Regions from separate parts of the Pantoea sp. C1E2 genome, predicted to be linked through region 1. Evidence: predicted binding sites of a transcription regulator. Region 1 holds the regulator's gene; each other region holds the start of a gene.
What was found. The regulator LexA, encoded in region 1, represses DNA repair genes until DNA is damaged. The targets are predictions, from matches to a motif close to TNCTGTATGTACATACAGNA.
Positions count from the first base shown of each region.

Region 1 (10,364 bases):
TTGAAGCGCGAATAATTCCCCTTCTGACGGGTGTGGCACAACCAGCAGTGCCACGCCCGATTCTCTGCGTTAAACTAGGGCAACTTTTTCTCCGGAGATGTCCTGATGTCGCATCACGCGCTGCGCCAGTTACTCGCACTGCATTGGCTGCCAGCCACTTCCCCCTTGCTTTCCCCCCCTCTCCTTGACTGGTTGCTGGAGGAAGACTCCATGACGCGTCGCTTCGAGCAGCATTGCCAGCAGGTGACGGTGGAACTGATCCGTGAAAGCTTTATTACCGCTGACGAAGTCGCACCAGAGGCGGAATTTCTGCCCGTCGATGATCAGTTCTGGTTGCGCGAAATTGTGCTGTGCGGCGATGGCGAACCCTGGCTGATTGGGCGCACCGTGGTGCCGGAAAGCACCTTGAATGGCCCGGAGCAGATGTTGCAAAATCTTGGCACCCGTCCACTGGGGCGCTATCTTTTCGCCTCTTCAACGCTGAGCCGCGATTTTATCGACCCCGGCCAGGTGGATGATTTGTGGGGACGTCGCTCACGCCTGCGTTTATCAGGTAAACCGCTGTTGTTAACTGAACTGTTTTTACCGGCGTCGCCGCTGTATCGCGCGCTGGATCAAGGATAAAGGACTGTGGAAAAAACCTTAACCATGACTAAGTGGCAGGCTTATCGCCGCCTGATGCGTATCGATAAACCCATCGGCACACTGCTGCTGTTGTGGCCAACCATGTGGGCCCTGTGGCTATCAGGCATGGCTGTGCCGCCTTTGTCTGTACTGGTGGTGTTTGTGCTCGGCGTCATTGTGATGCGCGCCGCGGGCTGCGTGATCAATGACTATGCCGATCGTAAAGTCGATGGGCACGTTAAACGTACTGCCTCACGACCACTGGCGAGCGGTGTGGTGACGGAGAAAGAGGCTAAAATCCTGTTTGTCGTGCTCGGCCTGCTGGCGTTTGCGCTGGTGCTGACCATGAATCGCATGACGATTTTGCTGTCATTTGGTGGACTGGCGCTGGCGTGGGTCTATCCGTTTATGAAGCGTTATACCCATCTGCCACAGGTGGTATTGGGCGCGGCATTTGGCTGGGCGATTCCGATGGGCTGGGCGGCAGTTAGTGAGTCCTTACCTTTAGTCTGCTGGTTGGTGTTCTTCGCGAATATCTGCTGGACGGTGGCTTATGACACGCAATATGCGATGGTGGATCGTGATGATGACCTCAGGATTGGCGTGAAATCCACGGCGATTCTGTTTGGTCGTTTCGATAAGTTGATCATTGGTCTGCTGCAGCTGGCTACGCTAGGGCTGATGGCGCTGGTCGGATTGATGTTGAATCTGAACGGTGCATTTTACTGGTCACTGCTGGTGGCGGGTGGTTTCTTTGTGTATCAGCAAAAGCTGATTGCTCAACGTGAACGCGATCCTTGCTTCCAGGCCTTTCTGAATAATAACTATGTTGGTCTGGTGCTGTTTATCGGCGTACTACTCAATACTCAGCCGTTTATAGACCTGTTCTGAATCGTTGATGCCATAAAAAAAGGCGACCTGATGGTCGCCTTTCTGTTTTTCAGGCCAGACGTTATTCGTGAGCTACTGCACTTTCAATGGTCAGACGTACATCACTGGTCACCAGCTCTGCCAGCATCTGCCACATAATGTGAGTGCGTTCCGCATCGGCATCGCCCGAATCACTGATGTAGCCTTCATCACGCAACGACAGTACCAGCGTGGTAAACACCGCTTTATCAAAGAATTCCGGCGCGTTAATGCCGTGCAACACCGACAGACGTTGCGCCAGCGTACGGCTTTCCTTCTCCAGCGTGCCGCGGTTGATCGTCGGCTTGGCACTCAGAATCGCAAAGGTGATAGCAAAACGCTGTAGCGTTTCACGGATACCGGCAGCCAGCAGTTGCAGCGAGCGATGACGCACAGGATTCATGCGTAATTGACCATCCTGCGCGGTGATCAAACCCTGTCGCGCCATCTCAGCACAGAGTGCATTCAGCACGCCTGGCAGTTCTGAGTTATCCCAACGCAGGAAAAGCTCACTCTTCAGCATCGGATACACCAGGCTCACCTGACGCAGTAACTCCGCCTCACTGATCTCACGATGCTGCTGCACGATAGCGGCAATCAGCGATGGCATGACCAGCATGTGGTGAATGTTGTTGCGATAATAGGTCATCAGGACTGCCTGCTCGCGCGGCAGAATGATGATGTCGCCAATACTGTCTTTTTCCGTCTCGAACTTATTCATGCCCATGGCGTGATCAAGCAGCGCTTCGGCAGTCATATCCGGCACGGTCGCTTCTGGCGAATAAGGCACGTTACGCAGCAGCTGGGTATAGCATTCCAGTTGCTCAATCAACTGTTCACGCGTCAAAGAGCGCTGACGTGAAGCCAGCAACGCGGTGACGCACAGGTTCATGGCATTGGCGGCACCGGCTTCGTTGATACGCACCATTAGACGTGCCGCGATGTCATTCACCGTCGGCGTCATCCATGCCGGACGCAGTGGCTCAATCGGATCGATCGCATCACGCCATTCCGGCACGTTTTTGTTCAGGTAGTTCATCAGCGGCAAGGGTTCGCCGAAGTTGACGTAGCCCTGACCAAGATTGCGCAGTTTGCGCAGCCCGCGAACCATCTGCAGGAAGCTTTCTTTCTCTTTGGCCGCGCCACGTAGCTCTTTGGCGTAAGTCCCCACTTCCATGACGTGTTCATAACCGATGTAGATCGGAACGAAGGTAATCGGGCGACTACCGCCACGCAGCATGGCTTGCAACGTCATCGACAGCGTGCCGGTTTTAGGATCCAGCAGTCGGCCCGTACGCGAGCGTCCACCTTCAACAAAGTACTCTACCGAATAACCGCGGCTGAACAGCTCGCCCAGATATTCGCGGAATACCGTGGAATAGAGCTTATTGCCCTTGAAGGTACGACGGATAAAGAAAGCGCCCAGGCGACGGAAAATCGGACCCGCTGGCCAGAAGTTCAGGTTAATGCCCGCTGCGATATGAGGCGGAACCAAACCCTGATGGTAGAGCACGTAAGAGAGCAGCAAATAGTCCATGTGACTGCGATGGCAGGGCACATACACAATCTCGTGGCCATCTTGCGCCAGCTGACGCACGCGCTCGCCACCATTGACGTTGATGCCCTGATAGAGACGGCTCCACAGCCAGCCCATGACGCGGTCGGTCACGCGGATGGCTTCATACGAGAAGTTAGCCGCGACTTCTTCCATCATCTCAACGGCGTTCTGCTGGGCCTTCTCGTGCGAGATTTTTTTGCTGCGCGCTTCATCTTCAACCGCTTTTTCAATCGCTTTGGATTGCAGCAGCTTGTTGAACAGATCCTGACGCGCAGGCAGACGTGGGCCTACAGCAGCCAGGCGCTGACGCGCAAAATGAATGCGTGCCACGCGTGCCAGCTTTTGGGCAATCGACTTATCGGTACCGTGCTCCGTGGCCATCTGGCGCAGGGAAACGGTCGGCGAGAAGCGCACAAAGCTGTCACGTCCGTGCCACAGAATGGCGAAGAATTTCTCTATGCCATTAAGGATGCGCAGATGCGGCGTGTCTTCACCCTGAATTTCGCGTCCTGGCGCACGACCAAACATCACCGCAACCGGTAACATTTGTACGTCGAGATCAGGATTACTGCGGTGCAGATCGAGATAGTCGTGGAATAGCTTCACGGACTCAGGATTTGCTACGAAATAGGGGAATACGCGCGGGCCATCGTGAATAAACACATGACGTGGCAGCAGAGTGCCATCGATCTCCAGCGGGGCCAGCGGATCGGGCAGATCATGGTTGAGACACTGCGCCCGTAATGTGAGCAGGTCAGCCTTTGAATCGTAAGGCAAAACATACATCACTGGACGAGTCGGATCGATCCCATGTTCAGAGACAGGATCGGTCGGAATGACCTTACTCTTTACTAAAAAAGAGAGTGGTAAATTCAATAGTTTGTAATAAAGTTTACGCCAACCTGACATAGACAACTTAAAGCCTCTTGTTAGCAAAGCGCGGCAAGCATACCAGAAAGTAAATCGAAGATCTGTGGCTGCACCATCTCATACAGCCCACTCATTGACGCCAAATCACCTCAAGGGTTCCACAGCATGGCAAATAACGTCACCGGTATTCAAAGAATAGTGAATGCAGCCGGTTATTCCTGGCAGGGCCTGCGTGCCGCCTGGCAACATGAAGCCGCATTTCGCCAGGAAGCCATTGCTGCACTGGTGGCCATTGTGGTGGCCTGCTGGCTGGATGTCGATGTGATTTCCCGAGTGCTGATGATTGGCTCCGTGGTGTTGGTGATCATCGTTGAAATCCTGAATAGCGCCATTGAAGCGGTAGTCGATCGCATTGGGCAAGAGCGCCATCCCTTAGCGGGACGAGCAAAAGATATGGGCTCAGCGGCGGTATTGCTGGCTATATTACTGGCTCTGTTTGTCTGGATCGCGCTGCTCTGGTCGCATTTGCGATAGGTATTCCAGAATCTTCAAACCGCTGATTTTTCCCTCTGTTTTGGTTTTCATTTCGCCAATACCTGTATATACTCACAGCGACTGTATAAACAACCAGGGGGCGGGATGAAAGCGTTAACAGCAAGGCAGCAGCAGGTCTATGATCTGATTCGCGACCATATTAACCAGACCGGCATGCCGCCAACGCGTGCGGAAATTGCTGCGCAACTGGGTTTTCGCTCGCCCAATGCGGCGGAAGAACACCTGAAAGCATTGGCGCGTAAAGGCGTCATTGAGATTGTCTCAGGTGCATCACGTGGTATCCGCCTGCTGATGGAAGAAGAAGTCTCCGAAGGGCTGCCGCTGATCGGCCGCGTGGCTGCCGGTGAACCGTTGCTAGCTCAGGAACACATCGAAGCGCACTATCAGGTTGATGCCAATCTGTTCAAGCCTACTGCCGATTTTCTGCTGCGCGTCAGTGGTATGTCGATGAAAGACATCGGGATTATGGATGGCGACTTACTCGCTGTGCATAAAACGCAGGAAGTCCGTAATGGCCAGGTTGTGGTGGCGCGCATTGATGACGAAGTCACCGTCAAGCGCTGGAAAAAGCAGGGTGCCATTGTGCATCTGCTGCCTGAAAACACCGATTTTCAGCCGATTGTGGTCGATACCCGTGAGCAAGCGCTGACCGTTGAAGGTCTGGCTGTGGGCATCGTGCGTAACGGCGAATGGCTCTAACCTCTCGTTGAATTCCCCCGCTGCGGTTGGTCGCTGTGCTGACCGCAGTCTGATACATTGATTTTCCTCTTCAGGCTGATTGCCGGTTAATGGTCCAATTGACCAGCGCAACAATGGAACGGGCGAATGCGGCTGTTTTCCTCTTCAGATAAAGCATTGTGGCGGCTGGCGCTGCCGATGATCCTCTCCAATATTACCGTTCCGCTACTCGGTGTCGTCGATACGGCAGTGATTGGTCATCTCGATAGTCCCATTTATCTCGGCGGCGTGGCGGTGGGTGCGACAGCGACCAGTTTCATCTTTATGTTGCTGCTGTTTCTGCGTATGAGCACCACCGGTTTGACCGCACAGGCATTTGGTGCGAACGATAAAACCGCACTGGCGCGTGCGTTGACGCAACCGCTGTTAATAGCCCTGGTGGCGGGCGTGCTGTTTGTATTGCTACGTACCCCCTTTAGTTTTGTCGCGGCCTCGTTAATGGGCGGCAGCCCAGAGGTGCAGCATCAGGCACAAATCTTTATCAACATCCGCTGGCTTAGCGCACCGGCAACGTTAGCCAATCTGGTGATATTAGGCTGGTTGCTCGGCGTGCAGTATGCGCGTGCACCAATGGTACTGCTGATTGTCGGCAATCTGGTGAATATCCTGCTCGACCTCCTGTTTGTACTTAAGCTGCACTGGGGCGTTGCGGGTGCAGCGGCAGCGACTGCTGTGGCGGAATATGTCACGCTGGGCGTGGGGTTGTGGATGGTGGTGCGCGTGCTCAAGCTGCGCGGTATCTCTTTCAGTCTGCTAAAACAGAGCTGGCGTGGTGATGCAGCACGGCTGTTTCGCCTCAATCGCGACATCATGTTGCGCTCGCTGATGGTGCAAATCTGCTTCGCGTCCCTCACCCTGCTTGGGGCTCGTTTGGGGCCTGATATTGTCGCTGTAAATGCGGTATTGCTGATGTTCCTCACTTTCACGGCCTACGCGTTGGATGGTTTTGCCTATGCCGTAGAGGCCTGCTCGGGCGAAGCTGTGGGAGCGAGAGATCGCAGTCGCTTGTTATTGATTTGGCATGCCGCCTGTCGGCAGGCCGGTATCGTTGCCCTGGCGTTTGCAGCGATCTATGCGCTAACCGGCCCCCAAATTGTGGCGTTGCTCACCTCGCTTGAATCACTGCGTGAGATGGCCGATCGCTATCTGGCATGGCAAGTGATTCTGCCGTTGGTCGGAGTCTGGTGCTATCTGCTGGATGGTATGTTTATCGGCGCCACGCGCGGGCGTGAAATGCGTAACAGCATGGTGATAGCCGCTATAGGTTATGGACTGGCGCTGCTGACACTCCCCTGGCTCGGTAATCACGGTTTATGGCTGGCGGTAGCGGTATTCCTCACTCTGCGGGGCGTGACGCTATGGTGGGTGTGGCGCCGTCACTGGCGGCATGACACCTGGTTTGGTGCTTAAATAAGCGAAGCGTAACCTACAGATTAATCTGTATTTTTTGCGCAATCCCAACTGGCTACTATAATTATCTCAAACGGCGCAATTGAGTAGCGCGTTGTGTGGGTGATTACCCTATTTCTTAGGGGATCATCACATCTCACTCAGGATGATGTGGAGGATTATTATGAACAAAGACGAAGCGAGCGGTAACTGGAAGCAGTTCAAAGGGAAAATGAAAGAGAAGTGGGGCAAGCTGACGGATGATGATATGACTGTCATCGAAGGTAAACGCGATCAGCTTGTTGGTAAAATTCAGGAACGCTACGGCTATGCGAAAGACCAGGCTGAAAGCGAAGTGAAAGACTGGGAAAGTCACAATAAAGACTACCGCTGGTAGCTTTTAGTGAATTAAGGAAGATGCTCCTACCCCGCCGATCACCCGTCGGCACGGCACAGGGAAGTGCCACTCAACCTTTTCTTACCCTCTTCTTCATATCCGTTTCATGGTCATGTTTGCAGCTATCATGATGTTTACAGGCAGCGACTTCAGCGCAGTTTTCGCATAAACCATGTGCTTCAATTACCGTGTGACGCAAAGAGAACCCCGCCTGATCGGCTAATCCCGCAATGATTTTCTCCACGCCATGTGCATGCTTTTCACTGACCGCAGCACAACCATCACAGACCAGCATCACTGACGTATGTGCAGGCTCGTCGAAATGGTGGCAAACCACATAGCTGTTATTCGATTCAACACGATGAATGAAGCCCTGCTCCAGCAGAAAATCCAGCGCGCGATAGATGGTCGGCGGTTTTGCCTGCGGCTCGCTGATGCGGAGTTGATCCAGCAGATCATAAGCACTGATCGAACCATTCTGCTCAGCCATTAAACGCAGCACTTCAGCGCGTTGAGTGGTCAGGCGCACGCCGCGGTCAAGACAAAGGGATTCTGCCTGAGTGAGCAGTTGTGCGGGCGTGAGGTTTGACATAAGTGTTCTCCAGGTTGCATGCGATGTTATTTTATCACACAAATTTTTACCCTGCTGTGATTGCTTTTTACCCGGTTAGTGTCCAGAAAAAATTTGGCTAATCAATTAATTAACTTAACCTTCCTCGTGTGCTCGTTACATCTCTTTTTACAGACCCTCTATTAGATCAGTGATATAGCGTAATTATCACACTACTTTTGCTTTGCAACTCACCGGCTTAGCGTCTAAGGTTCAAAAGGTCTTAAGTAATATCTGGTACCAATTTAGGCTTTGTTCATTTTTCTGCATAACTAAACAGCAGAATGGTGTGGTTGCATCCAATTCTGCGAACAGCAGTGCTATTTCCTTTTAATTCACAGCAATGATGCGTTAGCCAGGGTTCAGAATAGCGGCTAACTAAACTGTTTCGTTTCTGAGTTATTCAGCGACATTTCAAAGGTGATGGCAGGCTCATGGTGAAGACATTATTCAGGCACAAAAAAGTAGCTTATCTTGTTGGTTTGAATGCAGTATTTCTTTCTTCTTCAGCTCTGGCAGCAGGTACCTGGTATGACGCGCGCAACGATGCCATGGGTGGCACCGGCGTCGCTTCATCAACATGGAGTTCAGCGGTGCTGGCTAACCCGGCATTGATGACCAAAGCCAAACCTGAAGATAGCGTCAGCGTCATTTTCCCTTCAGCCGGTGTGCAGGTTACCGATAAAGACAAATTAATTAACAAAGTCGATGACATCACGGACAGTGTTGATCGCTACAAAGAGGTGATCGACAACCTGACGTTTGCTGACTATTTAAGAGGTTATCCGGAATTAAAGGCCGCTGCGGGTGACATGGCCAATCAGCTGGATGATTTAAAGGGTGATAAAGCACACGGTACAGCAGGTGTCGCTTTTGCTGTTACGGTGCCGAATGAGACGCTGCCTTTTGCCTTCATTACTAAAGCCTACGGAACAGCCAGCGTGCAAGCTAACGTTGTGGATAGCGATATTACCTATCTGCGCGGTGTGGCTAACGGCACGGTGATCCCCGTTCCGGGCGATCAGGATAAATTGAGTTCGAGCGGTCATGGTCTGGCAGCATTAGTCACGGACTATGGTGTGGCACTGGCACATGAGTTTGATGTCGCTGGTCATCCGATTTCCGTTGGCGTAACACCTAAGCTGCAAAAAACCTGGCTGTATAACTACACCGCAAGTATTTATAACTTCGATAAAAGCAACATCAACAACAGCCAATACCGCAGTTCCGATACCGGCTTCAACATTGATGCAGGCATCGCGACCGACTTTGGTGAGCATTGGACGTTGGGCGTGACGGGGCAAAACCTGATCTCACGCGACATCGACACCAAAACGGTGGAAGGCTACCGCGATACCTATCAAATCCGTCCGCTGGTCACGACAGGTCTGGCCTGGAACTATGGTCCGTTCACGCTGGCTGGCGATGTTGATTTGACGCAAACCAAGCGTTTCAAATCAGAAGAGAGCAGCCAGTATGCAGGCGTGGGTGCGGAGTATCGTGTGCTGGATTGGTTAGCGCTGCGCGCAGGTTATCGTGCGGATATGAAATCCAACGATACCAATGTGTTCACCGCAGGTCTTGGCGTTTCACCGTTTAACAATACCGTGCATCTGGATCTTGCTGGCACAGTGGGTGATGACAATACCGTGGGCGGCATGCTGCAGCTCGGATTTAACTTCTAAAACCAGCAATAACGGGCGGCTGTGTCGCCCGTTATTGCTGTGATATGATTGCGCAGATTCTCGTCACTCACTAACTCCGGATTTGCTGCGTTTCATGACCGATACTTTCTCTTCGCAACGTTTTTCCATCGCCCCGATGCTGGACTGGACCGATCGCCACTGTCGTTATTTCCACCGCAAGTTAAGCGGCGACACGCTGCTGTACACCGAAATGGTGACAACGGGCGCCATTATTCATGGTAAAGGCGATTACCTCGCTTACAGCGAAGAGGAGCATCCGCTGGCGCTGCAGTTGGGCGGCAGCGATCCTGCGGCACTGGCGCAGTGTGCCAAACTGGCGGAAGAGCGCGGCTACGACGAGATTAACCTCAATGTCGGATGCCCATCCGACCGCGTGCAGAATGGGCGTTTCGGGGCCTGTCTGATGGCTGACGCCGCACTGGTCGCCGATTGCATTAAAGCAATGCGCGATGTGGTGAGCATTCCGGTCACAGTGAAAACCCGTATCGGGATTGATGAGCAGGACAGCTATGCCTTCCTGTGTGATTTTGTTGGTACGGTGGCTGATAAGGGCAACTGCGATACCTTTATTATCCATGCGCGTAAAGCCTGGCTTTCAGGTTTGAGCCCGAAAGAGAACCGCGAGATTCCCCCGCTGGATTATCCGCGTGTATACCAATTGAAGCGTGATTTCCCGGCGCTGACCATGGCGATTAACGGCGGCATTAAGACGCTGGAAGAAGCAAAACTGCATTTGCAGCATATGGATGGTGTGATGATGGGCCGCGAAGCGTACCAAAATCCGGGCATTCTGGCGCAGGTCGACCGGGAGCTGTTTGGTCGTGATACGCCTCTAATCGATCCGGTCGCGGTGGTACGCGCGATGTACCCTTACATCGAAGCGGAGCTGAGCAAAGGCACTTATCTTGGCCACGTTACACGTCATATGCTGGGTCTGTTCCAGGGAATCCCTGGCGCGCGCCAGTGGCGTCGTCATTTAAGTGAGAATGCTCATAAGCCGGGTGCCGA
Region 1 covers NZ_JBSZHT010000002.1:616,562-626,925, forward strand. Annotated here, with positions in the region: gene psiE (phosphate-starvation-inducible protein PsiE) at 1-15, shown strand, start outside; gene ubiC (chorismate lyase) at 106-624, shown strand; gene ubiA (4-hydroxybenzoate octaprenyltransferase) at 649-1,515, shown strand; gene plsB (glycerol-3-phosphate 1-O-acyltransferase PlsB) at 1,577-4,000, opposite strand; gene ACXI0A_RS03075 (diacylglycerol kinase) at 4,127-4,495, shown strand; gene lexA (transcriptional repressor LexA) at 4,601-5,215, shown strand; gene dinF (MATE family efflux transporter DinF) at 5,342-6,664, shown strand; gene ACXI0A_RS03090 (CsbD family protein) at 6,828-7,040, shown strand; gene zur (zinc uptake transcriptional repressor Zur) at 7,111-7,632, opposite strand; gene ACXI0A_RS03100 (conjugal transfer protein TraF) at 8,085-9,335, shown strand; gene dusA (tRNA dihydrouridine(20/20a) synthase DusA) at 9,430-10,364, shown strand, end outside.

Region 2 (10,364 bases), 950 kb from region 1:
CATGCAGAGCATCAAGTCGCTGTCAGCCACTTATTCACCGTCACATCATCCAGCATAGCGACTTTACCTTGCGCCACATTGCGACCACGGTGCAGCAGCAGGAAATAATCAGCCACGCGGCGGATAAAGGAGACATGCTGCTCCAGCAGCAAAATGGTTAAGCCATAGTCACGATTAAGGCGACGGATTAAATTGCCCATCTCCTCTTCCAGCCAGGGTGACATGCCCTCAGTCGGCTCATCCAGAATCAGCAGTTTAGGCTGCAGCACCAGGGCGCGCGCCAGGGCCAGATGCTGCTGCTGATCCATCGGCAATTCGCCACTGCGTTGATGACGTAACGAATAGAGCGCCGGAAACAGATCGAACACCATTTCAGGAATCGCGCGGCTGCGACCGTCCTGTGCGGCCATCAGCGCAATCATTAAATTATCTTCCACGCTCATCTGCGAAAAGATATGGCGACCTTGTGGCACGTAGCCGATCCCCATGCGCGCACGCTGCTCAGTGGGCTGCAGCAACAAATTCTCCGGTGGCGAGCCATCTTCCTGCCAGATCATCGAGCCACTATTGATAGGCAAGCGACCCATAATGCAGTTCACCAGCGTGGTTTTACCCATGCCAGGGCTGCCCAGCACACCGGTACAGGTGCCTGGTGGCAGATCGAGATCCACATCCCACAGGATATGGTTGTGACCGTAAAACTGATTCACCGAACGTAAACTCAGCATCTGACATACTCCTTCCAGATTATTTGCCTGAATGCTCCCGCTCTGTGTCGTCTGGCATACAGTCGTGCACGATTAAGGTGGACACTGCTGTTGATGGCCTGCAAGGCAAGCCGTATGGACTCGTCACTCCATCGTTGATCTGTTGCAATTCCCAGGCCAGGTTAGTGGAACGGGATATTCTGAGTCAGAATCAGGTAAAAACGGGCTTAAAAGGTGAGCAATGCTTAATAATTCCACTGAGTAATAACCTGACTGCACTTTGACGGTGCTGAATGCTTAACGTTTCTGGTGCATCTGTTCACTGATAAGGCAATCACTGAAGAAATAAGTGGTCTTAAGGCACGGTTTTTACGACAACAATGGTGCTTGACTTGTAAAAAGGATAGTTAAAGCGGTTTTAGGCAGGCAGAAAAAAAACGCAAAAAAAAATATTTCGCACGCCTGGATAAGTGCGGGGAAAATTATACACAGCTGATGGGCTCGGGGCTGGATTCAGTTATCCACTATTCCTGTGGATAACCTTGTGCATTAGCGACTGAAAACCGGTTGGAAGCGAGGAAATACGCGGCCTGCATACATTATGCTGAGAAACTGGACTTTAGAGTCATTATGAACAAAATCAGCAGGTTAGTTAAAAGCAAGCCTGAGATTTTTCTGCCTTGTCATCGGACTGCAATTTAATGACGGTCTCTTGACAAATGTTAAAAGCGTCTCGGCCTTGGGGATAACATTGCGCAACACGCTTTTGCCTTTTGCCGCTTAAATTGCACTGAAGCGAAACAAGTGCTTTCCCCGTCATCGTGCAAGATATCTGTAAATATATCCAGTATTTTTTTCTGGCAAATTCGGCATAGCAGAGTAGAATTATCAGCCTGCTCGCTGACTTCTTCCGCAGGAACCGCAAAACCATGAGTAAAGCCTTCAAACTCAATTCTGATTTCAAACCTTCAGGCGATCAGCCTGAGGCCATTCGTCGTCTTGAAGAAGGGCTGGAGGATGGGCTCGCACATCAGACCCTGCTCGGGGTTACCGGATCGGGCAAAACCTTTACCATCGCCAACGTGATTGCCGACCTCAATCGCCCGACGATGGTGATGGCGCCGAATAAAACGCTGGCGGCGCAGTTGTACGGTGAGATGAAAGAATTCTTCCCGGATAATGCGGTGGAGTTTTTTGTCTCTTACTACGATTACTACCAGCCTGAAGCCTATGTGCCGAGTTCCGACACCTTTATTGAGAAGGATGCGGCGGTCAACGAGCACATTGAACAGATGCGACTCTCGGCGACCAAAGCGATGCTGGAGCGTCGTGATGTGATTGTGGTGGCCTCGGTCTCTGCGATTTACGGCCTGGGCGATCCCGATCTCTATCTGAAAATGATGCTGCACCTTACGCGCGGCATGATTATCGATCAGCGCAGTATCCTGCGCCGTCTGGCGGAGCTGCAATACACCCGCAACGACCAGGTGTTCCAGCGCGGCACCTTCCGCGTGCGCGGCGAAGTGATCGATATCTTCCCGGCTGAATCCGACGACATCGGCTTGCGTGTGGAATTGTTTGATGAGGAAGTTGAGCGCCTGTCGCTGTTCGATCCGCTGACCGGCCAGATTGAGTCGGTGATCCCGCGTTTTACCATTTACCCTAAGACCCACTACGTGACCCCGCGCGAGCGTATTCTTCAGGCGATGGAAGATATTAAAGTCGAGCTGGTGGATCGCCGTAAATCGCTGATGGACAACAACAAGCTGTTGGAAGAGCAGCGTATTAGCCAGCGTACTCAATTCGATCTTGAGATGATGAATGAGCTGGGCTATTGCTCGGGGATCGAAAACTACTCGCGCTACCTTTCGGGTCGTGGGCCGGGCGAGCCACCGCCAACCTTATTTGATTACCTGCCAGCCGATGGTTTGCTGGTGGTGGATGAATCCCACGTTACTATTCCGCAGATTGGCGGGATGTATCGCGGTGACCGCGCACGTAAAGAGACGCTGGTGGAATATGGTTTTCGCCTGCCGTCGGCGCTGGACAACCGTCCGATGCGCTTTGAAGAGTTTGAAGCAGCCGCACCGCAAACGATTTATGTTTCGGCAACGCCGGGTAAATATGAGCTGGAAAAATCCGGTGACGATGTCATTGATCAGGTAGTGCGTCCCACCGGCTTGTTAGACCCGATTCTGGAAGTGCGTCCGGTGGCCACTCAGGTAGATGACTTGCTGTCTGAAATCCGTAAGCGCGTGGAGATTAACGAGCGTGTGTTAGTCACCGTATTGACCAAGCGCATGGCTGAAGATCTCACCGAATATCTGGTGGAACACGGCGAGAAGGTGCGCTATCTGCACTCTGATATCGATACCGTGGAGCGCATGGAGATCATTCGTGATTTGCGTCTCGGTGAGTTTGATGTGCTGGTCGGCATCAACTTACTGCGTGAAGGATTAGATATGCCGGAAGTGTCGCTGGTGGCGATCCTTGATGCGGATAAAGAGGGCTTCCTGCGCTCTGAACGTTCACTGATCCAGACCATTGGCCGCGCGGCGCGTAACATCAACGGCAAGGCCATTCTGTACGCCGATAAGATCACGCCTTCGATGGAACGTGCGATGGGTGAAACCGAGCGTCGTCGCGAGAAGCAGCAGCATTACAACGAAGAGAATGGCATTGTGCCGCAGGGCCTCAACAAGAAAATTACCGATATTCTTGAGCTGGGCAAAAACGTGGTGAAAACACGCGGTAAGGGCAAAACCACTTCACGCGTGGCGGCAGAAGAAGAGGCTAACTATCTGGCACTTACCCCACAAGCGATGCAGAAGAAAATCCGTGAGCTGGAAGGGCAGATGCAGCAGCATGCGCAAAATCTGGAGTTTGAAGAGGCCGCCAACGTGCGTGACCAGTTACACCAGCTGCGCGAGTTGTTTATCGCCGCCTCCTGACCGTGCAGAAAGAGGTATCACCCGGAGCGACTGGGCACAAATGTGTTACCTATGTGCCCGATCTAATCTATTACCTAGGTGCCCGGTCGTATCTGAATTGCGACCCTACGTAAAATCCTTAACGTTCGCCCTCGTAGGGTGCGCATTCATGCGCACTGCCTTCTCGAGGTTAAACTGCCTGAATGGCATGTTCCAACGCAATCCGCAGCAGCTGGCGGTCGTGGCGATACTTGATATCGGCGGCCTCCAGCGGTTCGCGCACAATCAGGCGATCTTCCACGCCGCTGACGTCTGCTGACGGGCTCACGACAACGGCATCAATCACTCGCCTGCCGATCGCTTTCTCCATCATCGCCAGTTTATCGGCCACCGTCAGGCTGGCGGCCGGGCTTAACTCGCGTCCCAGATTGCCAATAAATACCATGGTGGCCGGCGTGCGGCGCATTGCGCGCGCCATCTCTTCCATCAACAGAATCGGCATCAGGCTGGTGTAAAAGCTGCCAGGGCCAATCAGGATCAAATCTGCTTCCGCAATCGCATCCAGGGCTTCTTTGGTGGGAGTGACATTGGGATGCAGCATCAACTCTTGTGGCGGTTGCTTCATCTCATCAATGGCGGTTTCACCGTACACCATATTGCCTTCGCAATCCTGTGCCACCAGATCCACCGGCTGCTCCGACATCGGAATCAAAAAGGCATCGACTTTCAGTAGATTGCGGATGACGTTAATCGCTTCCAGCGGGCGCACGCTGAGATGATCGAGCGCTTTAAGCATCAGGTTACCGAGGTTATGTCCGGCCAGTTCGCCGTTACCGGCAAAGCGGTATTCAAACATCGCCGACGCCACGCTCGGCTCCATGATCAGCTGGTTCAGGCAGTTGCGCATATCACCCCAGGCAATACCGCCTTCTGAACGGCGAATGCGTCCGGTGGATCCGCCGTTATCGGTGGTGGTCACGATGCCGGTCAGGCGCGAGCCCAGCGGTGCCAGCGCGGACATCACGCGACCCAGGCCGTGCCCGCCGCCGAGTGCCACCACACGATCCAAATCTGCCAGGGTACAATTCATGCTGTTCCTTTTAACTGACAACTGCAGGTTGTCGTGCAGTTGAAGTGATGTGTATCAATATCTGTCGCGCATTTTACCGTATCCTGCGGCGAAAATGCGGTGAAAAAACGTTATGTATCAATATATATAGCGAAATTCACTGATGGATGCGAGGGACAATTCGCGCTACCATTCGAATTAACCGTGTTGTCCACAATGACAACAGACTCCCAAAGCCTGGCATGCCTAAGTCATAACGATATGGATGCCTGGCCGCAGCATCGCTGCCAGGGTGCAGAAAGAAATGACTGCATCTCCCGTATTTGGAAAGGTGTTCAGGTGCCACAATTTACAGATGCCTATGCGCGCAGCTTCTACTACTTGCGCCTGTCGGTCACGGATGTGTGTAACTTCCGTTGTACCTACTGTTTGCCGGACGGCTACAAACCGAACGGTAATCACAATAAAAGTTTCCTCTCGCTGGACGAGATTCGTCGCGTGACGCGTGCCTTTGCGGCTGCGGGCACGGAAAAAGTGCGCCTGACCGGCGGCGAACCTTCTATGCGCCGCGACTTCACCGATATCATTGCAGCGGTGCGTGAAAACGATGCCATTCGCCAGATAGCTGTCACCACCAACGGCTACCGACTGGCGCGTGACGTGCGCGCGTGGCGTGATGCCGGGCTCACCAACATTAACGTCAGCGTTGATAGCCTCGATGCACGCCAGTTCCACGCCATTACCGGGCAGGACAAGTTCGCGGAAGTGATGGCCGGTATTGATGCCGCATTTGACGCCGGTTTCGAGAAGGTCAAAATCAATAGCGTGCTGATGCGCGATCTCAACAGCCACAGCCTGGCGACTTTCCTAGACTGGATTCGCACCCGTCCGATTCAGCTGCGTTTTATCGAGCTGATGGAAACCGGCGAGGGTGGCGATCTGTTCCGTCGTCATCACATCTCAGGTGAAGTGATCCGCGATCAGCTGATCCTGCAGGGTTGGCAGCTTCAGCCGCGTGGACGCAGTGACGGTCCGGCGCAGGTGTTCCGCCATCCTGACTATCAGGGCGAAGTCGGTTTAATCATGCCCTACGAAAAAGATTTCTGCGCCAGCTGCAACCGTCTGCGCGTGTCGGCAATGGGCAACCTCCATCTGTGCCTGTTTGGCGACGGCGGTGTTTCGCTGCGCGATTTACTGGCATCGGACGATCAGCAGGATGAATTACAGGCGCGGATTGCCCACAGTCTCGGCCAGAAAAAGCAGACGCATTTCCTGCATCAGGGCAATACCGGCATCACACAAAACCTCTCTTTCATTGGCGGCTAAACACAGGAGTTACAGCCATGGGTAAACCTACCGGCGAGTTTGTCGCCTTGAATGTGGCGGTGATGACCGTCTCGGACAGTCGCGATGCCAGCAATGACAGCTCAGGGGATTTTCTGCGTGAGGCGCTGGCGGAAGCCGGGCATCAGGTGGTGGATCGCGCGATTGTGCCAGATAACCGTTATCGCATTCGCGCCACGGTGTCGCGCTGGATTGCCAGCGATGATGTGCAGGTGGTGATCGTCAACGGCGGCACAGGCTTCAACAGCAAAAACAGCACGCCGGAAGCGCTGCTGCCTCTGTTCGACCGTGAAATTGACGGCTTTGGAGAACTGTTCCGCATGATCTCATACGAAGAGATTGGCAGCTCAACGCTGCAATCACGTGCGGTCGCCGGGCTGGCGAATCAGACGCTAATTTTCGCCGTGCCGGGATCGACCAACGCCTGTCGCAGCGGCTGGGAACGCATCATTGAAGAACAGCTGGATGCACGCACGCGTCCCTGTAATTTTGTCTCTCATTTGAAGAAGTTGTAAGCATGTCATCACTCACTCATATCAATGCCGCTGGCGAAGCCCATATGGTGGACGTCTCCGGCAAAAATGAAACGGTTCGCGAAGCCCAGGCCGAAGCGCTGGTGCTGATGAGCGCGGAAACGCTGCAGATGATCATCGACGGCAGCCATCATAAAGGCGACGTGTTCGCCACGGCGCGCATTGCCGGGATTCAGGCCGCAAAACGCACCTGGGAACTGATCCCGCTGTGCCATCCGCTGATGCTGAGCAAAGTGGAAGTCACGCTGGTGGCGGAGCCTGAGCACAGCCGTGTGCGCGTGACGTCACGCTGCCGTCTGACCGGTAAAACCGGCGTTGAGATGGAAGCGCTGACCGCCGCATCGGTGGCCGCGTTGACCATTTACGACATGTGCAAAGCGGTACAGAAAGACATCGTCATCGATCAGCTACGTTTGCTCACCAAGAGCGGCGGTAAATCCGGCGATTTCCAGGCGGTGATGCATGATTAAAGTGCTGTTTTTTGCCCAGGTACGCGAGCTGACCGGCACCAGCGCGTTAGAGCTGAAACCGGAATATCAGGATGTGGCGACCTTACGTGCGGCGCTGGCGGAGAAGAACGACCGCTGGGCGCTGGCGCTGGAGTCCGGGAAGTTGCTGGCAGCGGTCAATCAAACGCTGGTGCCAATGAGCCATCCGCTGCGTGCTGGCGATGAAGTGGCGTTCTTCCCGCCGGTGACCGGAGGATGAACATGACCACTCGCATTCGCGTCGGCGTTGACCCTTTCGATGTCGGTGAAGAATATCGGCAGCTTGCTGAGCATGACAGTGACGGCGCGGTCGTCACCTTCACCGGCAAAGTACGCAATCACAACCTCGGTGATAGCGTGGCCGCTTTAACGCTGGAACACTATCCGGGCATGACGGAAAAGGCGCTGGCGGAAATTGTTGAAGAGGCGCGTCAGCGCTGGGCGTTGCAGCAGGTGACGGTGATTCATCGTGTGGGCGAGTTGTTCCCCGGTGATGAAATTGTGTTTGTGGGGGTCAGCAGCGCCCATCGCAGCAGTGCGTTTGCCGCCACCGAGTTCATCATGGACTACCTGAAAACCCGTGCACCTTTCTGGAAGCGTGAAGCTACCGAACAGGGCGATCGTTGGGTCGATGCACGTGACAGCGATCATCAAGCCGCCGAACGCTGGAAGTAACGCGTAAAATCCGTAGGCTCTGATAGCCGCAGCTAGCTGAAAACGTTAAGGTACGGGTTTTGCTGGCCTGTCAGGGAACAAGATGAATACCACTAAAATGCTCAAAGGCGCGGCGCTGCTCACCGCGCTGGTACTGGCCGGATGTAGTACCAAAAAAGAACCGCAGGCACCTGCGCGTCAACCCGCCGACGTCAAATCCCAAATTCAAAAGTTACTGCCAGGCGATGTCAGCCAAAAAAGCACCTGGGCGGATGACATCTATACCGCGTTTCGCGTCCAGCAGATCGATCCCAGCGCCAGTAACGTCTGTGCGGTGATCGCCGTGGCCGATCAGGAATCCAATTTTAATGCCGATGCGCCGGTGCCCGGTTTACCTAAAATCGCCTGGGGTGAAATTGATCGCCGCGCCGCCAAAGTGCACGTTCCGGCATTCCTGGTGCGCACCGCCTTACTGATTAAATCTCCCACCGGTGAAAGCTACGCCGCGCGTCTTGATAAAGTGCGCAGTGAGAAAGAGCTGAGCGCGATTTTCGATGATTTTATCGATATGGTGCCGATGGGGCAGAAGCTGTTTGGCAATCTCAATCCGATTCACACCGGCGGGCCAATGCAGGTCAGTATCGAATTTGCCGAAGCGCATGCCAAAGGCTACCCGTATTCGATCGATGGCTCGATTCGTCGTGAAGTGTTCACGCGTCGCGGCGGCATCTATTTCGGTACGCTGCATTTGCTCGGCTATCCGGCGGATTACAGCCAGATGCTGTACCGCTTTGCCGATTTCAATGCGGGATGGTACGCCAGCCGCAATGCGGCCTTCCAGGCGGCAGTGGCGCGTGCCAGTGGCATCAAACTGGCACTGGACGGCGACTTAATTATGTACGACAGCGAGCAAGCGGGCTCTACCGAATTGGCGGTGCGCACGCTGAGCAAGCAGCTGGATATGAGCAACCGGGAAATCCGTCGCGATCTGGAGAAGGGCGATACGGAAAGTTTCAGCAACAGCACACTCTGGAAACAGACGTTTATTCTGGCCGATAAAATGGCCGGCAAACGCCTGCAGCGCGAGATGCTGCCTGGCATTAAACTGGAGAGCCCGAAAATCACCCGCAACCTGACCACGGCCTGGTTTGCCCAGCGCGTGAATGGCCGATATCAGCAGTGCTTGACGCGCCGTTGACGCAATGCGGTGTAGACTCCACACTTAGAGCGTTTGTCTAACTTAAAGAGGTGCATCATGGACCGATATCCACGTAATGATTCAATCGTGCAGCAGGCGTCAACCGGGCTGCAGACTTATATGGCACAGGTTTACGGCTGGATGACCTGCGGCTTGCTGCTGACCGCTTTTGTTTCCTGGTTTGCGGCGCGCACACCTGCGGTGATGGAGCTGGTGTTTGCTAATCGCATCACCTTCTTCGGGCTGATTATTGTGCAGCTGGCGGTAGTGTTTGTGCTGTCGGGCATGGTGCATCGTCTGAGCAGTACCTTAGCCACCGGGCTGTTTATGCTCTATTCGGCGCTGACGGGCCTGACGCTGGCGAGTATTTTCCTCGTCTACACCTATTCCTCTATCGCCAGCACCTTCTTTGTGACGGCAGGGATGTTCGGTGCCATGAGCTTCTACGGCTACACCACCAAACGCGACCTCAGCCGCTTCGGCAGCCTGCTGTTTATGGCGCTGATTGGTATTGTACTGGCGTCACTGGTGAACTTCTGGCTGAAAAGCCCGGCGCTGATGTGGGCGATCACCTATATCGGCGTGGTGGTGTTCGTCGGTCTGACTGCGTATGACACCCAAAAGCTGAAATCGATTGGCGAGACCATCAACGTCAATGACAAAGAGAATCTGCGTCGCTACTCGATCATGGGTGCGCTGACGCTGTATCTCGATTTCATCAACCTGTTCCTGATGCTGCTGCGTATTTTCGGTAACCGCCGTTAATCCTGAAGTACCGCTTCTGGCGGGTATGAATGCGCCCCCTACAACATCCGAACAGGATGCTTGTAGGGGGCGCAATTGATTTTGGCCAGCGCACCAATGTCGACCGTATCAATTTGCAAAGAATTTTCGGGTGCGCCATTGATGGCGCCCACCGAGCGCGAGTGCTTTCTCCCCGGTTTATCCCGCGTCCGATTTCGCCATCTTCTGTTCATTCTTCTGCCGCAGATGTTTTGCGCGGCTCTCCAGCATCAGATACAACACCAGCGCCAGCAGCAGCGGCAAAATAAAGTACAGCACGCGATAGGCCAGCAGGGCGGCAATGATGGTGCCGTGCGAAACGTGCTCGCCAGCCAGTAGCGCCAGAAACACCGCTTCCAGCACCCCGATGCCTGCCGGAATATGAATGATCACCCCAGCGATACTGCTAATTAGTAACACCCCCAGCACCTGCGGGTAATCCACCTGACGCGCCAGTAATAGCCAGATAATGGTGCCCATCACCAGCCAGTTCGCGCTGGAGACGGCAAACTGAATCAGCGCCATGCGCAGCGACGGCAGCTGTAAGTGTTGACCCTTGACTGTCCAGTGACGTTTTTTCGCAAAAGCACAGGCCCACAAATAAATCGCGACCAGCACTAACAGCACTGCACCGATAATGCGCAGGGTGTTTTCGCCG
Region 2 covers NZ_JBSZHT010000002.1:1,568,176-1,578,539, forward strand. Annotated here, with positions in the region: gene ACXI0A_RS07640 (ABC transporter ATP-binding protein) at 12-728, opposite strand; gene uvrB (excinuclease ABC subunit UvrB) at 1,637-3,658, shown strand; gene ACXI0A_RS07650 (uridine diphosphate-N-acetylglucosamine-binding protein YvcK) at 3,828-4,727, opposite strand; molybdenum cofactor riboswitch at 4,922-5,057, shown strand; gene moaA (GTP 3',8-cyclase MoaA) at 5,046-6,032, shown strand; gene moaB (molybdenum cofactor biosynthesis protein B) at 6,050-6,565, shown strand; gene moaC (cyclic pyranopterin monophosphate synthase MoaC) at 6,568-7,053, shown strand; gene moaD (molybdopterin synthase sulfur carrier subunit) at 7,046-7,291, shown strand; gene moaE (molybdopterin synthase catalytic subunit MoaE) at 7,294-7,746, shown strand; gene ACXI0A_RS07680 (DUF1615 family protein) at 7,829-8,923, shown strand; gene ACXI0A_RS07685 (Bax inhibitor-1/YccA family protein) at 8,981-9,688, shown strand; gene ACXI0A_RS07690 (lysylphosphatidylglycerol synthase domain-containing protein) at 9,866-10,364, opposite strand, start outside.
Region 2: a site for LexA is predicted at 1,538-1,557, ahead of uvrB (excinuclease ABC subunit UvrB). Genes of this name have one in related genera too.

Region 3 (10,364 bases), 2.2 Mb from region 1:
TTTAATTGAACAGAGCGTGTTAAGACTCAACAACCGCGGTCAGGAAGATGTCACTGAATGGCATATTGTGAGCGTAGACGGCAGGCAAAAAGGCAGCGTGACGCTGTTCAATAAGCTCTGCAACCGCCGCTCTTATAACGTTAACTATCGTATTACGCAGAAGGATGTGCACGGGAGGGTTGTCGTCGATCAGTTGACCGACGTATTGTAATAATTGCCGTAGTTTTGCTTGTTTTGACCCGCTCATAGGCGGGTTTTTTGCGTTTAACTATCTTGCACGATAGCGGCGCATTTCCATCATAGTTCCAATCAATTCAATCTTTTTCTCCGATGATGTCTGCACGGGAAAATCATCATTTAACGGGCGTAACGAGAAAATTTGTTCGTCGTGCTGTTCAGCCGTCAGGCGGTAAATACGCACCTGCGCCATACCATTAATTTGCGCCAGCACCACATCACCCGGTTGCGGTTCAACGGCAGGATCAAATATCAGCGTATCGCCAGGCCGGTAGTCAGGTTGCATCGCGGTATCCTCGAGGGTGATCGCCAACGCTGATTCACTCAGTTTGCTATCGCTATACAGAAAGCGGGTCGCCTGCTGCTGAATCAATAAGCGTTCCTCCTGCATCCAGGCAACCGCTTGCGTCAAACTGATCAAGGGCAAGGCGCTGACGTCACTGACATTAAGCGGGGCGGTAAACACCTCACCCTCACCATCAATAATCCAGGCGGCTGTGCATTGCAGCCATTCTGCCAACCGTAACAGGTTCTCTCCACGTGGGACGGTCTCATCCTTTTCCCATTGCGAAACAGCAACATGTGACACGCCAATGCCACTCGCTACCGCTTGCTGCGTGAGCTTCAGCGCTTTCCGACGGTTGCGGATGCGTCCACCCGCAGATTCTTTTTTCATCATCTTGACAACTCCGCTGTGTTTTACTTAAGTATACTTAAATTCATTAATTAAAGTAAACTTAAATTCTGATGTTGGCCGCGCAACTGGCAAGGGCGGACAACATGTTTCTTGGGCGGGTCCCTTGCCAGTGAAGAGAGGTGCAGCATGGAAAGTAGTTTGGTGACCAGCGTCGGTGCGCTGCTTCTCGGTGGCGGTGCGGCAGCTGTGTTCTGGAAACCCTTAATGGCCGGCATCGCGGCCATTGTGACCAGCAATCGCGCTGGCGGCGAGATCATCACCAGTTATAAAGAGCAGGTGATGCTTCTCAAAGAAAGCCACACGTTGATGCGTCAGGAAAACGATGACCTGCGAGTGCGGCACGATAGAAACCTGCGGCGCATCTCTTCGCTGGAAACCGATTTACGGCTGATTAAGAACGCATTGGGCATTCTGTTAGCCACCACGGAATCTGATCACAGCGAAAAATTCCGTATTCAGATCAATCAACTGATCACCACCCTGGAGGAGAGTCGCGATGGTGCAGATAAACAGTGAGTTTTCAGTGAGAGGGCATCGGCGGCAGTTACTGCTAGGCGGTCTGCTATTGATGCTGTCGCTGCTGTGTGTGGCGATGACCATCATGTTTGTTTTCGTCAATAACAGCGCAAACCGCCGGGTGGAAGATATTCGCCAGCAGTACCGCACGATTTCCGATCGACGGGAAGCGCGGGTGGCCGAACTGACCAGCCAGTTAGTCACGCTGCAGAAAAAGCTCGACGGCTTGCCGGATCGCACCGCCAACAAAACGGCGGACAAAGTGAAGCAGGTTGTGGGGGAAGACGCGCCACCCGAATCGACGCATTAAGGAGGCCATGATGAGTATTACCGAGCGGATTGCAGCCAGCTTCGGCCGACTGTGGTCTTTATTAAGCAAGAAGGAGAAAATTATGAGCGACCAAACTGTAATCGAAAATAGTGCAGCAACAGCAACACCGGATGCCAGCACGCTATCACCGTTAGAGAGTTTTGCTAATGAGGTGGCGGTGCCGACGGGGCAGGATGCCACAACGCCTGCGGTGAGTAGTGTGGCAGCACCGGATGCCGCAACGCCTGCGGTGAGTAGTGTGCCAGCAACGGATGCCGCAACATCAGCGGCGAGTGCGCCAGTTCTGGATGCCGCAACGCCCGCCGTAAGTAGTGCGCCCGTCCTGGATACCTCAACGCCAGCGGTAAGTACTGTCAGCGAGGCACAACCTGCGTCAGTTGCTGCAACTGCGCCGGATCTCACCCAGCAGTTGGCCACGCCGGACACACTCGCAAACGGTTCTGCCAGCGCCGGGCCTTCCTCGGCTTCAGGGGCCGGGATTCGCGCTGAACCGCCAGCAACGGGAGCCAGTACGGATGCTGTCAGTCAGGATATTAGTGCCAGCGTGAAGGACTTTGCTCAGGCGTTTAACTTTGTCGAAAGTGGCGTTGAGAAATTAGGTATAGCGGCAAAGGATGAGCTGATCGCACTTGCACGGAAGTATATGTAATGCTCAGGCGGCCTTCGGGTCGCCTTTTCATCTTCCGATTATTCTTAATGCGGTCTCGCTATTTTCTACTAACTTTAATCATTCAGACGTTATTTAAACGGGTTTAATTAGCGAAAAGGAAGATAGCATGAGTGATACAGAGGCAATCAAAACCAAAACTGACTACCTGCGTGATGTCACCTCCCAGTTAAAAGAGATGCGTCACTATGCGCAGACCAATACTGAGACGCTATCCAGCCACTGGTTGGCATTTGATGCAGGCGAGTACAAAGACAAAGAGTACGCAGGACGTTTTGACACGCTGCTCAACAAGCAGGGACAGCTGTTAGATGATATTGAACAGGCGATTCAGGATCTGGAGATCGCCATCAATCACAGCGAGCAAGAAAGCTAAGTTCCCCCGCGCTGGTGGCTTACTCGGCCACCAGCCACATCTCAGCTTCATCGAACATCTCTTCGACAATACGTGCCACCGTCGCTTTATCATTCTTACTCAGATCGGTATCAATGGCGTTTCGCTCCATTGGCTTGACGCGTACCTCGATCTCGGGAAATACGCGTTGCACGCGCTTCTCCAATTCCTGCAATATCATCTCACGTGCGCCCGGTAAACCGGCGACGTTGCGCTTATCGTAAATCAGCTCCACAAACATCAGGACAGTCCATTCTTTAAAGAGGGTGCGTCATATTACTGTAAATAAAAACAGTGGCAAGACTCGAAGCCCTGTAGGGAAGAATATTTTTCTTTCTGAGATGCGGCTAGCGTGATTTGCGGTGATAATCGACAGCGTTAAACAGGGAATTGGCTTATTTAGGGGGTAAACATGCGTCAACTGGTGATCGATATTTTGTTGAAAATGGCAAAAATGGATACGGAAGCAAAAGAGTTGGTGGCGCAGGTTGAGGCTCAGTCATTACTGATTGCGGCCTTATTGATTCAGGCGAAGCAGGATAACAACTTAACGATCAGCGACACCGTGCAGGATGCCATTTTGACTGCATCGCGTGCCGGGCAACAATTTTTACAGTCAGATGTGGATCTGCTGCTGACGCACATTAATCGTCTGTTGGCGGTGGCAAGTTATGTGGAAGTGAAAGGGATTGAGCGCGAGGGATAAGAAAAAAATACAACCTCTGGAGGGGAAATCCAGCAACACCTCCAGAGGCGGCGCAATAGCACCTTCGTTCAAGGACAATCTACGACCGAAGCCGTCAGATATAAGTTATACAACTTTTTCGAAGTTGTACAACTTTTTCCTTGCCGATTTGTGTGGTTGGAGGTGTGTTTGAGATGTATTTTTAGGGCCGCTTCGCTTAAAGCTCGTTTTTGATGCAGAACTCTTCCCACGTCATTCCCAGCGCTTCCGCATGAGATTTCAGGTAAGTTTCAATAGCTTCAGCGGCAACCGCTTTGTCGGGCTCTGCCAGTTGAATGGAAAACAGCATGCCATCCAGCTTCTTCTGACGAATGAACGCCGCATAAATGCGTTCAGCATGCCATTCGCGCAGCTGACGCAGTGAAAGGTTAGCCGCGCGCGCATCGCTCTCGGTTAGTTCATCCAGCGCGGCTTGAAAATCGGCGTGCGCAGTAAAAAACATCGTGCGCGCCTGGGCGTAATACTCTTCTGGGGTTTTCATGCGAATTTCCTGCTTATCGACTTGCGCGCTAGTGTAACGTGCGCGAACTGTCTTGTCAGGCTCAGCTGGGTTTTCACCGAGATTCCTTGCGTAACTTACGCGAAAAATTATAACGTAGCCGCCATTGATGCGAGTGTAGGGACCAAGAATGAAAAAGTGGATGATACTGGCCGCGCTGAGCTTAAGCGGATGTGCGCAAATCAGCAATTATGATGAAGCGGTAAAAACGCCGGCACCAGTGGAACTGCAAGGTAATTGGCAAACCGTCGGACCGCAGAGCAAGTTGATCAGTGGCCAGGCGATGGGCAGCCTGATCATTGGCGCAGAAGGCGACACGCTGGATTGCCGTCAGTGGCAGCGCGTGATTGCCAAGCCGGGCAAGTTAACTCGTTTGGGAGACGATTGGGTCAACGTGACGCGTCAGGTACGCGTGATGCCGATTACGCTGGAGAACGGTGAACTGCGCTATGACGGCTTGCGCATGCGCAAGGTCGAGCGTCCAACCGTTGAGTGCCAGCAAGCGCTGGAAGAGGTGGCAAAGCGTCCTAAGGACGCGGTGATTCAGGATATTACGCCGGAGATCATGCAGCCGGTTTCGGTGCCTGCGCAGAAGTGATTTTCTAAGCACAGAACACAACAAAAACGGGCGAGCATTTGCTCACCCGTTTCTCATTCAGCCCGCCGTGAATTAATTCTGTGGCAGATAGACATTGCCTTGCTTGCCGTACGCGCTCATCACCGATTTCTGTTTCGATGACTGGCCCACCAGTTGCGTCAGCTCGTCCATACGCAATTTCAACAGACGTTTGACTTCACTCTCATTGTCGAGGATATGGCGCAGTACCGGACGCAGCTGGTCCTGCAACTGGCTGGAGGGCGGCGCCGCTTCGGTCGAGCGGGCCAAAGTTTGCACCGCACTGACGTAATCCACTTCCTTTGTAATCAGGTCATCCCATTCGCCGTCTGCGGCCAGGCGCAGCATTCCATGGCTGAGATCGAGTAACTGTTGGTAAACGGTAATCAGATGCGGTGCGTTTTTCATTAAACGGCGTCCTGAAGGTGTTGAGGTTGAGCGACTTCTTTCCAGGCATCCGCGATGTTGCGCAGAAGACCTTCGACTTCTTCAAGGGCTTCTACGTCGTTACGCAGATTGGCCTGTATTAAACGGCGGACCATATAGGCGTAAAGACCTAGCAAATTGTCAGTAAGTTCATCGCCTGACTGCCCATCCAGGCCCTGCTTTAGTCCGCTTTCAATGATGTTGATGGCTTTGGAAATCGAATTTCCTTTTCCCTGAATATTGCCATCCTGCATAAACAGGCGAGCACGGATTAATGCGCTGATAGCGCCGTCAAACAGCATAGAGATTAATTGCTCTTGGTTGGCGCTCATTACTGAGCTTTCCACACCAATTTTTGCATAGGCCTGGGTGCCATTTGCGCTGTACATGGTCACTCCTTGTTAAGAAGAGCTGCTGGAGCTCGACGTCATGCTGTCGAACTGCTGAGTTAAATAGGTACTGGTGCTGTTCAACGAGTTCATGGTGACATCAAGCTGTGTAAATTGTGCTTTGTAACGCGCGATTAAATTGTTGATACGCGTATTCATGTCATTGTACTGCTCGGTCAGATTATTTAGCGTCTTGCTAACACCATCTTTAGCCGTTTGAATACTGCCGGTGGAAGAGAGCCAACTGGTAAGGTTTGTCGCTAAGGTGGTGGTGATGCCGGTAGTCTTACCATCACCGACAAACATCTCTTTGATGCCGTCTGGATCTTTTTTCAATTCAGTTGCGAGCTTGTCAGAATCCAGTGTGAGTTCACCCGTAGTTGGGTCAGAGGAAATCCCAATTTGAGACAACGTCTTGTAATTTGATGAGCTAGCTGAGTTGGTCAGCATGCTTTTAATTTGGGTCTGAATGCTGCGCAGCGTGCTGTCACCGACTAAGGCACCATTGCTAGAGTCCTGTGTATCCGAACCTACATCTACAGATGTGTACTTAGTAAGAGTGTTGAATTGACCAAGCAGCGTATTATAAGCATCAACGAAATTAGAAATTGCAGTGGTGGCTTTAGAGGCATCCTGCGCAACAGTTAACGTCTGATTACCACTGGTGGTGTCATTAAGATTGAGCGTAATACCTTCAAGAGCATCGCTAATGGTATTGGTGCTACTGGTTATTGCGACATTATTAACCGTCAATTCAGCATCCTGGGCTTTAACACTCAGGTCCATCGGGTTGTCGGTGTCAGACTTATCTTTATCAAAACCTACAATAGCGTTAAGCGTATCGTCTCCAATGACACTAATTGAGGACACAGCATTTGCTTCACCGGTTTTTGATGCTGTTAGAGATAAACGGTATTGGCCATCCGCCACTTTAATAATACTGGCACTGACTCCCGCATCAGCACTGTTGATGGCATCACGCATACCTGTTAATGACGTCTGGTCCGCAGTTAACGAGATATCTTTACTGGTTCCATCTGCCAGTTTGATGGTCATCGTACGGGTAGCAGCAGTGCTGTCACCGAGTGCATCAGTGTTACTGGTTTGCACTGCAGAAGTGAGTGTCTGAGCCTGAGCAAGTTGGGTGACACTAATGCTGTATTTCCCTGCGACAACGGACCCAGATGTTGTGGCACTGAACGCACTGCTGCTACTGGTGGCAGTAGTAGCTGAGAATAGGTCAGCACTGTTTAATGCTGTGTTCGCAGTTTGAAACGTGGTCAATGCGCTGGATAAGGTGCCATAAGCGCTTAACTTAGCAGTATAAGCAGTTTGTTGAGTGGAAATAGGCGTTAACGACGCTTTTTCAGCAGTCGTCAAACTATCCAGGATACTGCTTAAGTCGAGGCCTGAACCGACACCGAGGGTAGAGATACTAGCCATGTTTTTTCCTTATCATGTCGACACGGAGAGTGAATACCCGGGTTATCGGCGTTGAATGAGCAAAGTTTAAAATTATTTATCTGCGAGTGATAAACCGAATAAGGCATATAGAGAAGGGTATTTCTGGCGCTAGAAAAATGATCAAGCGGCACTAAAGAAGGTCGGGAATAGGGCGATAAAGATAAGCGTGACAGGCTTAAGTGAAAAAATTTTGCCTGGTACTAAAAAAAATCTAAAGGTTGTTTGAAGGCAGACGATAACAACTTTGACGGCGCTGAAGCCGGCGGGTTGAAGCCCACACCTAAACCAAAGACTTGATTAATAGGAACTTAACCATGGCTCAAGTAATTAACACCAACAGCCTCTCGCTGATCACACAGAACAACATCAACAAAAACCAGTCTGCAATGTCTACCGCTATTGAGCGCCTGTCATCTGGTCTGCGTATCAACAGCGCAAAAGACGATGCAGCAGGTCAGGCAATTGCCAACCGCTTCACCTCTAACATTAATGGCCTGACGCAGGCTGCTCGTAACGCCAACGACGGTATCTCTGCTGCGCAGACTACTGAGGGCGCGCTGTCTGAAATCAACAACAACTTACAGCGTATTCGTGAACTGACTGTACAGTCTCAAAACGGAACTAACTCAGATTCAGACCTAGACTCAATTCAGGATGAAATCAAATCACGTCTTGATGAAATTGACCGCGTATCAGGCCAAACCCAGTTCAACGGCGTGAACGTCTTGGCAAAAGATGGCAGCATGAAAATTCAGGTCGGTGCAAATGATGGTGAAACCATTACTATCGATTTGAAGAAAATCGACACAACCACACTGAATTTGACTAGCTTCAACGTAAACGGTAAGGGCGAAACTGCCAACACTGCTGCGACTTTGAAAGATCTTTCTGGTTTCACTGCCGCTTCAACTAGCACTGTAGGCGTAACTCAATATACTGATAACTCAGCTACTGCATCAAGTGCACAGATTCTTGCGGCCGCGGCGGCAACTTCAGGTAGTACAATTTCAACACAAGCTGACGTTGGATTTGGTGCACCTACAGCAGCTGTTACTTACACCTTTGATAAAGACAGTAACACCTATAAAGCAGCAACAGCTGGTAATGTAGAAAATGATGACGTTACTGCATTCCTTAATCCACAAGCTGGCGATACAACTAAAGCAACTGTTAGTATCGGCGGAAAAAATCAAGATGTTGTAATTGATAAATCAGGCAACATTACTGCTGCTGATGACGGCGCGACTTTATACTTAGATGCTACTGGTAACTTGACCAAAAACAATGCTGCAGGCGATGATGCTGCAACAATGACTGGTTTAGCTGGTAATAGTGTTGCAACTAAAATCACAACAGACAAAGGTACATTCACTAGCACTGGTACTGCCGGTGACACTGCTTTCGCTGCAACCAACGTAAAAGTTGATGGTGATACATTAGCAAATTCAGTAAAAAATGGTACTTACACTGCTACCGTTTCAGGTAACCCGTATACCGTTACCAACGGAACAGCTGCCGGTGCGTTCATGAATGATGGTAAATTGAGTACTACCGCACCAACATACTTTGCTCAAGCTGATGGTTCAGTAACTACAACCGAAGACGCTTCACTTGGTAAAGTTGTATACAAAACTGCTGACGGAAAACTGACTACTGATACAACGACTGCTTCTGAAAGCACTGCGGATCCATTGGCAGCCTTGGACTCAGCCATCAGCAGCATTGATAAATTCCGTTCAAGCTTAGGTGCGATTCAAAACCGTCTGGATTCAGCAGTAACTAACTTGAATAACACCACTACTAACCTGTCTGAAGCACAGTCTCGTATTCAGGATGCTGACTATGCTACTGAAGTTTCAAACATGTCTAAAGCTCAGATCATCCAGCAGGCGGGTAACTCAGTGTTGGCAAAAGCCAACCAGGTGCCACAGCAGATTCTGTCTCTGCTGCAGGGCTAATCGCTCTAAGCTTCTAGCTTATCAAACCTCGCTTCGGCGAGGTTTTTTTATGACGGTGACCTGCTCCCCGTTGATTAATACACCGCGATGTTAGTAATGTCTTCATAAGTCACATGAGGACATCCCCATGAAGAAGCGATTTTCCGACGAACAGATCATCAGTATTCTCCGCGAGGCCGAAGCCGGGGTTTCAGCCCGGGAACTCTGCCGCAAGCATGCTATTTCAGACGCTACCTTCTACACCTGGCGCAAGAAGTTTGGCGGCATGGAGGTTCCTGAAGTGAAGCGGCTCAAGTCACTTGAAGAGGAGAACGCCCGTCTCAAGAAGCTGCTCGCTGAAGCCATGCTGGATAAGGAGGCGCTTCAGGTGGCTCTGGGCCGAAAGTTCTGACGACAGACCAGAAGCGGGAAGCCGTGGAAGTCATGTGTGAGACAACGGGTCTGTCGCAACGCCGTGCATGCAGGCTGGCGGGTCTGTCCCTTTCAACCTGCCGTTATTCGGCTCAGCGTCCGGATGCTGACGCGCAGCTATCTCTGCGTATCACAGAGCTGGCACTTGAACGTCGCCGATTTGGTTACCGGCGCATCTGGCAGTTATTGCGTCGGGAGGGCCTTCACGTCAACCACAAGCGGGTTTACCGCATCTATCACCTTAACGGTCTGGGTGTAAAACGCAGGCGACGCCGCAAGGGTCTGGCGACTGAGCGGCTTCCGCTTCTCCGCCCGGATGTGCCGAACCTGACATGGTCGATGGATTTTGTCATGGATGCACTTGCCAGCGGCCGACGGATTAAGTGCCTGACCTGCGTGGATGATTTCACGAAGGAGTGTCTGACGATCACCGCTGCTTTCGGTATTTCAGGCGCTCAGGTCGCGCGTATTTTGGACAGCATCGCGCTGTTTCGTGGCTATCCGGCAACGATAAGAACCGATCAGGGCCCTGAATTTACCTGCCGAGCGCTCGATCAGTGGGCTTTTGAGCATGGTGTAGAACTGCGACTTATCCAGCCGGGTAAGCCAACACAGAACGGATTTATTGAGAGTTTTAACGGACGATTTCGGGATGAATGCCTGAATGAGCACTGGTTCAGCGATATTCTTCATGCCCGGAAAATCATTAATGACTGGCGGCAGGACTATAACGAGTCCAGACCTCATTCATCGCTGAATTACCAGACGCCGTTTGAATTTGCAGCATGCTGGCGAAACGGGAAACATGAAGAAAAACCAACCGACATTACTAACTGAAGGTTGTATCTAATACTGGGGGCAGGTCAACGGTCATTTAGTAAACAGCACGAATGGTTAAGGGGTAATGTATTACGCATTCGTGGGATGTGGTTGAGGACGAAATAACGAAAGAGCGCGATAAATCGCGCCGTTACAAATAAGGTGAAAGATTTATTAAGGTTAAATCCGGCTATA
Region 3 covers NZ_JBSZHT010000002.1:2,820,749-2,831,112, reverse strand. Annotated here, with positions in the region: gene ACXI0A_RS13620 (hypothetical protein) at 1-211, shown strand, start outside; gene ACXI0A_RS13615 (S24 family peptidase) at 269-916, opposite strand; gene ACXI0A_RS13610 (hypothetical protein) at 1,061-1,450, shown strand; gene ACXI0A_RS13605 (hypothetical protein) at 1,431-1,760, shown strand; gene ACXI0A_RS13600 (hypothetical protein) at 1,843-2,430, shown strand; gene ACXI0A_RS13595 (hypothetical protein) at 2,558-2,824, shown strand; gene ACXI0A_RS13590 (DinI-like family protein) at 2,844-3,083, opposite strand; gene iraP (anti-adapter protein IraP) at 3,255-3,548, shown strand; gene ACXI0A_RS13580 (DUF6388 family protein) at 3,745-4,068, opposite strand; gene yedD (lipoprotein YedD) at 4,217-4,684, shown strand; gene fliT (flagella biosynthesis regulatory protein FliT) at 4,757-5,110, opposite strand; gene fliS (flagellar export chaperone FliS) at 5,110-5,517, opposite strand; gene fliD (flagellar filament capping protein FliD) at 5,530-6,960, opposite strand; gene ACXI0A_RS13555 (FliC/FljB family flagellin) at 7,296-8,939, shown strand; one part of gene ACXI0A_RS13550 (IS3 family transposase) at 9,067-9,325, shown strand; one part of gene ACXI0A_RS13550 (IS3 family transposase) at 9,325-10,187, shown strand; gene ACXI0A_RS13545 (hypothetical protein) at 10,350-10,364, opposite strand, start outside.
Region 3: a site for LexA is predicted at 3,120-3,139, ahead of ACXI0A_RS13590 (DinI-like family protein). Genes of this name have one in related genera too.